Regions from separate parts of the Bradyrhizobium sp. T-12 genome, predicted to be linked through region 1. Evidence: predicted binding sites of a transcription regulator. Region 1 holds the regulator's gene; each other region holds the start of a gene.

Region 1 (2,263 bases):
AACTCGTCCTGCGTGAACGGTTCGCGTTCCGCGGTGCCCTGCACCTCGATGATGCGGCCATCGCCGGTCATGACGAAATTGGCGTCGGTCTGGGCTTCCGAATCCTCGGCATAGTCGAGATCAAGCACCGGCGTGCCGTTATAGATACCGCAGGAGATCGCGGCGACGTTGTCGCGCATGACATTGGCCTTGATCATGTTGCGCGCCTTCATCCAGTTGACGCAATCGGCCAGTGCGACCCAGGCGCCGGTGATCGAGGCGGTGCGCGTGCCGCCGTCGGCCTGCAGCACGTCGCAATCGACCGTGATCTGGCGCTCGCCGAGTGCTTCGAGGTCGACGATGGTGCGGAGCGAGCGGCCGATCAGGCGCTGGATCTCGACGGTACGGCCGCTCTGCTTGCCGGCGGCGGCCTCGCGGCGGGTGCGTTCGGAGGTTGCGCGCGGCAGCATGCCGTATTCGGCGGTGACCCAGCCGCGGCCCTGGCCCTTCAGCCACGGCGGCAGTCGGTCTTCCAGCGTGGCGGTGACGAGCACATGGGTGTCGCCGAACTTCACCAGGCACGAGCCTTCCGCATATTTGACCACGCCGCGCTCCAGCGTCACGGGGCGCAATTCATCGGGCGCACGGCGGCTTGGCCGCATGGGAAATCCTCCAAAATTCACGGGATAAGGCTGTTGGCGGTGCTTGTAGGTGGGGTGAGGGTGGGCGGCAAGGGCTTATTCATCCCCCGATTTCTCCCTCGATTCCTCTCTCGATTCCTGCCCTGATTCCGGGTCCGCAAACGCCACGCTTGTCAGACGCCTCGGGGATAGACAAATTATGAGTATCTGAGAGGAGTTACAGTCTGTGGCCCATCACGATCCGATCCATCTGATCGCGCCGCGCGCAGGCCTTGCCCAGCTCAACGAGCGTTCCCGCGACATTTTTCGTCAAATTGTAGAAAGTTATCTCGCGACCGGTGAGCCCGTGGGCTCGCGCAATATCTCGCGCCTGATCGCGATGCCGCTGTCGCCGGCCTCGGTCCGCAACGTCATGGCCGACCTGGAACAGCTCGGCCTGATCTATGCGCCGCACACCTCCGCCGGCCGGCTGCCGACGGAACTCGGCCTGCGTTTCTTCGTCGACGCCCTGATGCAGGTCGGCGACCTCAACGAGGCCGAGCGGCAGTCGATCCAGAGCCAGCTCACATCCGTCGGTCAGGCCCACTCGGTCGAGGCCGCGCTGGACCAGGCGCTGACGCGGCTGTCCGGCTTGACCCGGGCCGCCGCGGTGGTGCTGACGCCAAAATCCAATGCGCGGCTGAAGCACATTGAATTCGTCCGTCTGGAACCGGAGAAAGCGCTGGTCATCCTCGTCGGTGAGGACGGCCAGGTCGAGAACCGGGTGCTGACGCTGCCGCCCGGAGTTCCCTCCTCGGCGATCACCGAAGCCGGCAATTTCCTCAATGCGCGAATCCGCGGCCGGACCCTGGCGGAAGCGCGGCTCGAGCTCGAGACGGCGTTGGGCGAGGCCCGCGCCGAGCTCGATCAGCTGGCACAGAAGGTGATTTCCGCCGGGATCGCCAGCTGGTCCGGCGGCGAGAACGAGGACCGCCAGCTCATCGTGCGCGGCCACGCCAATCTGCTGGAGGATTTGCACGCGCTGGAGGATCTGGAGCGGGTCCGCCTGCTGTTCGACGACCTCGAGACCAAGCGCGGCGTGATCGATCTGCTCGGCCGGGCCGAGACGGCCGAGGGCGTGCGTATCTTCATCGGCAGCGAGAACAAGCTGTTTTCGCTGTCGGGGTCTTCCACCATCATCTCGCCCTATCGGGATGCCGCCGGCCACATCGTCGGTGTCCTGGGCGTGATCGGGCCGACGCGGCTGAATTATGCCCGCGTGATCCCGACTGTGGACTACGCCGCTCGCATCGTCAGCCGCCTATTGGGGGGCTGATCGGGTTCGATCCGATCACGGCCGCTTGATTTTCGCGGCTCAAAGCACGATATCCGGACCAACAATCCCTGGAAACGAGTTCGAGATAAGAGCCGATGACCGATCGAGACCGGCAACCCGAAGACGCGGCCGCGCCGACTGGCGAGCCCGTGGTGTCGAAGCCCTACATCATGCCCGACGATCCCGAGCCAGGCTCGGTCGAGAGCCTGCAGAAGGAAGTCGCCGAGGCGCGCGATCGCACGCTGCGGACGCTGGCCGAGATGGAGAATTTGCGCAAGCGCACCACCAAGGAAGTCGCCGACGCCCGCCTCTACGGCATTACCGGCTT
Region 2 (2,263 bases), 2.6 Mb from region 1:
AATCGTGTCGATATCTGTCTCGACCCGTTCCCGCAGAACGGCGGCGTCAGCACGTGGGAAGCCTTGCAGATGGGCGTGCCTGTGGTCGCGAAGCTCGGCAACAGCCTGCCTAGCCGCGCCGCCGGCTCCATCCTCACGGCGCTCGGCCTGCCCGACTGGGTCACCGACAGCAATGAGGCCTATATCGACATCGCAACGAGCCGCGCCCTGGAGATCGGCGAGCTCGACAAGGTGCGCCTCGCATTGCCCGACCAGATCCGGGCCGCCGCCGCCGGCAACCCCGTCTCCTACGGGCGAGCGGTGGACGAGGCCTATCGCGCGATGTGGCAGCGCTATTGCAGCAGCGGCGCCTGATCGCGCCTCGGGCGACGACAGCGCGTTCGCACGGCGCAGCTCAAACTGAGATATCGTAGGGCGGGCAAAGCGAAGCGTGCCCACGCATCTGTAACCGGATCGGAAAAAGCGTGGGCACGGCGCGCGAAGAGCGCGCCTTTGCCCGCCCTACGAGACCGGTGTCCTCAATGCAGCCGGAACACGCCATCCACGGCGCGCAGCTCGGCCGGCTTGATCAGCTTGGAATGCGCCACGGTGACCGAATGGAGGGGGCCGTCGAGCTTCTCCTGCCAGAATGCCAGGAAATCCTTCAGCGCCGGGAATTTCGGAAACATGTCGTAGTTCTGCCAGACATAGGTCTGGAGCAGCGAGGGATGATCCGGCATGCGGTAGAGAATTTGCGCCGTCGTCAGCCCGTAACCCAGCATCTGTTTCCGGAAATCCTCGGAAACGACCCCACTCCGCAAGCCCATGCCAACCTCCTTTGCAGGAGCGCATTCAAGGGGCGGCTTGGTCGGTGTGCGCCTTACGAGCCACCCGGTACTGATGCGCTCACATGAGAGAAATGTGACGCAAACTGACAATCCATCTCAAGCCCAAAAGTTTAACGAGCTGTTGAAATTCAATGCGTTAGCAGCAGATGCGGCACCGTGCTAATACGGTCCCTAAACCCGGTTAACGATGGAAAGACATTCTGGCAGCCGAGCCTTCAGAGCGCCAAATTTTCTGCTAGAAGCCCTTGCCCCCGCAAAATTCCTGTCCTATTTCAGCCTTGCTCGTGCTAGCACTCGCGGGCACCGATTGCTAACAATCTCAAAACCTCAACCCGAGCAAATGCTTAGGAGGACTGCATGAAATTCCGTCCGCTTCACGACCGCGTCGTGGTCAAGCGCATCGACGCAGAAGAGAAGACCGCTGGCGGCATCATCATTCCCGACACTGCCAAGGAAAAGCCCTCCCAGGGCGAAGTCGTCGCCGTCGGCCCCGGTGGCCGCGACGAAGCCGGCAAGCTGGTCCCGCTCGACCTGAAGGTCGGCGACCGCGTCCTGTTCGGCAAGTGGTCCGGCACCGAGGTCAAGATCGACAACGTCGACCTGCTGATCATGAAGGAAAGCGACATCATGGGCGTCCTCGACGTCCCCGCTTCCAAGAAGAAGGCGGCCTAAGAGCCCCTCTTTCCCTCCAATCAAATACCTCAAGGAAAAATCCAGATGGCAGCCAAAGAAGTCAAATTCTCGGTTGATGCGCGCGACAAGATGCTGCGCGGCGTCGACATCCTTGCCAACGCGGTGAAGGTCACGCTCGGTCCGAAGGGCCGCAACGTCGTCCTCGACAAGTCGTTCGGCGCTCCCCGCATCACCAAGGACGGCGTCACCGTCGCCAAGGAGATCGAGCTCGAGGACAAGTTCGAGAACATGGGCGCGCAGATGGTGCGCGAAGTTGCCTCCAAGTCCGCTGACGCGGCGGGCGACGGCACCACCACCGCCACCGTGCTGGCCCAGGCGATCGTGCGCGAAGGCGCCAAGTCGGTTGCCGCCGGCATGAACCCGATGGACCTCAAGCGTGGTATCGACCTGGCCGTGGAAGCCGTGGTCGCCGACCTCGTCAAGAACTCCAAGAAGGTCACCTCGAACGACGAGATCGCCCAGGTCGGCACCATCTCGGCGAACGGCGACCAGGAGATCGGCAAGTTCCTCTCCGACGCCATGAAGAAGGTCGGCAACGAGGGTGTCATCACCGTCGAGGAAGCCAAGTCGCTCGAGACCGAGCTCGACGTCGTCGAGGGCATGCAGTTCGACCGCGGCTACATCTCGCCCTACTTCGTCACCAACGCCGACAAGATGCGCGTTGAAATGGACGACGCCTACATCCTCATCAACGAGAAGAAGCTCTCCTCGCTGAACGAGCTGCTGCCGCTGCTCGAGGCCGT
Region 3 (2,263 bases), 990 kb from region 1:
AGCACCGGCAGCATGGCCTGCAGGCCCGAGAGCTTCTTCTCGTGCAGGAGGATGTAGGCGTCCTCGAGCTCGGCGGTCATCTTCTCGGGGTTGGTGACGAAGTAGGGGCTGAGATAGCCGCGGTCGAACTTCATGCCCTCGACGATGTCGACTTCGGTGTCGAGCGACTTGTTCTCTTCGACGGTGATGACGCCCTCGTTGCCGACCTTCTGCATCGCCTGGGCGATCATCTTGCCGATGGCGGCATCGCCATTGGCCGAGATGGTGCCGACCTGGGCGACCTCGGAGGAGGCGGCGACCGGCTTGGCGCGCTTCTCGATGTCCTTGATGACGGCTGCCACGGCGCTGTCGATGCCGCGCTTGAGGTCCATCGGATTCATGCCGGCAGCAACCGCCTTGGCGCCCTCGCGCACGATGGCCTGGGCCAGCACGGTCGCGGTGGTGGTGCCGTCGCCGGCGAGGTCGTTGGTCTTGGAGGCGACCTCACGCACCATCTGGGCGCCCATGTTCTCGAACTTGTCCTCGAGCTCGATCTCCTTGGCGACGGTGACGCCGTCCTTGGTGATGCGGGGAGCGCCGAACGATTTCTCGATGACGACGTTGCGGCCCTTCGGGCCGAGCGTCACCTTGACGGCGTTGGCGAGAATGTCGACGCCGCGCAGCATGCGATCGCGTGCGTCTCCGGAAAACTTGACGTCTTTGGCAGCCATGTCTGCAGTCCCTCGTGTTTCGTGATGTGTCTTGTTTTGTGCTGTCGGGCGGAATGATGGATGCCCGGACCGCCTGGATCCGGGCATCACATTCAGCGGCTGTTCAGGCGGATGGCCTTAGGCCAGAACGCCCATGATGTCCGACTCCTTCATGATCAGGAGGTCTTCGTTGTCGATCTTGACCTCGGTGCCCGACCACTTGCCGAACAGCACGCGGTCGCCGACCTTGAGGTCGATGGGGACCAGCTTGCCGGCCTCGTCACGGCCGCCGGGGCCGACGGCGACGATTTCGCCCTGGGACGGCTTTTCCTTGGCGGTGTCGGGAATGATGATGCCGCCCTTGGTCTTTTCCTCGGCGTCGATACGTTTGACCACGACACGGTCATGCAGCGGACGAAATTTGGATTTAGCCATGACGTTTCCCTTTGGAGGCTCGCTTCGGAAGGTGTGGAAGTGGGTGGGGCGGCGCTTCCGTCCGGCCCCTATCCCGAGGATCGAACGGCGCGCTTAGCAATCGGGCTTTCCGAGTGCTAATAGTGGGCCCGGAAATATGGCTTGGCCGCGATCCTGTCAAGCAAAGGTGGTTAAGCGGTTGTTGAGGCGGATATAGGATGTTGGCATTGGAAACTTGTTCGGGGCACAGACGTATCAAAGGACGTCATTGCTCCGGCAGCTTTTTTGCGCTTGGCTGCGGGAGGGGTGCGGCCATGGTTTTGTCCGGGGGAATGCCATGATCAGTTCAGCTCACGCGCGCACGGTTGCCAATCTGGCGGCCGCCTCTTGTCTGGCGCTGCTGCTGGGCGCCTGCGGCGGCGGCATGAGCCTGCCGTCCTTCTCGTCGTCCTCGCCGCCGCCCGACGCCGAGCCGGGCGTTGCTCCCGAAATGCCTGCGACCATTCGCGCCGACGAGATCGTGGGCCGCTGGGGCCTGGCCTCGTTCCAGAACCCGGCCGACCGCGCCCGCACCGAGGCGGCCGCCCGGGCCCAGTGCAAGAACCCTTACGTGATCACCGCCGGTTCCTCCGGCGGCGTGATTATGCATCTGGCCGACCAGGCGACGCCGCAGGAGCTGCGGCTGAAGGGCTCGCCGAGCGGCAAGAACTACATCGGACCGGCGGGCCCGACCCCCGGCGAGCAGGACCGCGAAATCGTCTCCTTCGACGGCCGCGTCCTGATCACCCGCTTCATCGACAAGGACGCCGCCACCCGCTACGGCAACATGGTCTACGTCCGCTGCGCGCCGAGGGCGTAGCACTCGCTCCGCCGTCATGCCCCGCGCAGGCGGGGCATCCAGTGCGCCGCGGCCTCTCGGCTCAATCATTGCTGTCTCTGGAATACTGGATCGTCCGCCTTCGCGGACGATGACAGCGGAGATGGTGGATCCAAAAGCAAAAACGCCAGCCCCCAGGGCCGGCGTTTCGCTTTTCCGTATCCCGTCCGCTCAGTCGAACAGCGCGTCGATGTCGTCCTGCGAGGCGTGGCCGACGTCGCCGGAGAGCTTCGGACCGTTGAGGAGCTTTTCGTCCTCGGTGCGATTGTCGACTGGGGCCGGC

The links. Region 1 encodes HrcA, which represses chaperone genes, less so after heat shock. Its sites were predicted from a motif close to GTTAGCACTCNCNNNNNGNGAGTGCTAAC; they were not measured.
Region 2: a site for HrcA is predicted at 1,114-1,142, ahead of AC0WRY_RS22750 (co-chaperone GroES). Genes of this name have one in related genera too.
Region 3: a site for HrcA is predicted at 1,217-1,245, ahead of AC0WRY_RS05515 (co-chaperone GroES). Genes of this name have one in related genera too.

Annotation. Positions count from the first base shown of each region.
Region 1 is NZ_CM177756.1:167,648-169,910, reverse strand. It holds gene rph (ribonuclease PH) at 1-641, opposite strand, end outside; gene hrcA (heat-inducible transcriptional repressor HrcA) at 847-1,935, shown strand; gene grpE (nucleotide exchange factor GrpE) at 2,031-2,263, shown strand, end outside.
Region 2 is NZ_CM177756.1:4,769,133-4,771,395, forward strand. It holds gene AC0WRY_RS22740 (O-linked N-acetylglucosamine transferase, SPINDLY family protein) at 1-354, shown strand, start outside; gene AC0WRY_RS22745 (usg protein) at 519-806, opposite strand; gene AC0WRY_RS22750 (co-chaperone GroES) at 1,185-1,499, shown strand; gene groL (chaperonin GroEL) at 1,545-2,263, shown strand, end outside.
Region 3 is NZ_CM177756.1:1,153,024-1,155,286, forward strand. It holds gene groL (chaperonin GroEL) at 1-710, opposite strand, end outside; gene AC0WRY_RS05515 (co-chaperone GroES) at 828-1,124, opposite strand; gene AC0WRY_RS05520 (hypothetical protein) at 1,441-1,962, shown strand; gene AC0WRY_RS05525 (protein phosphatase CheZ) at 2,152-2,263, opposite strand, start outside.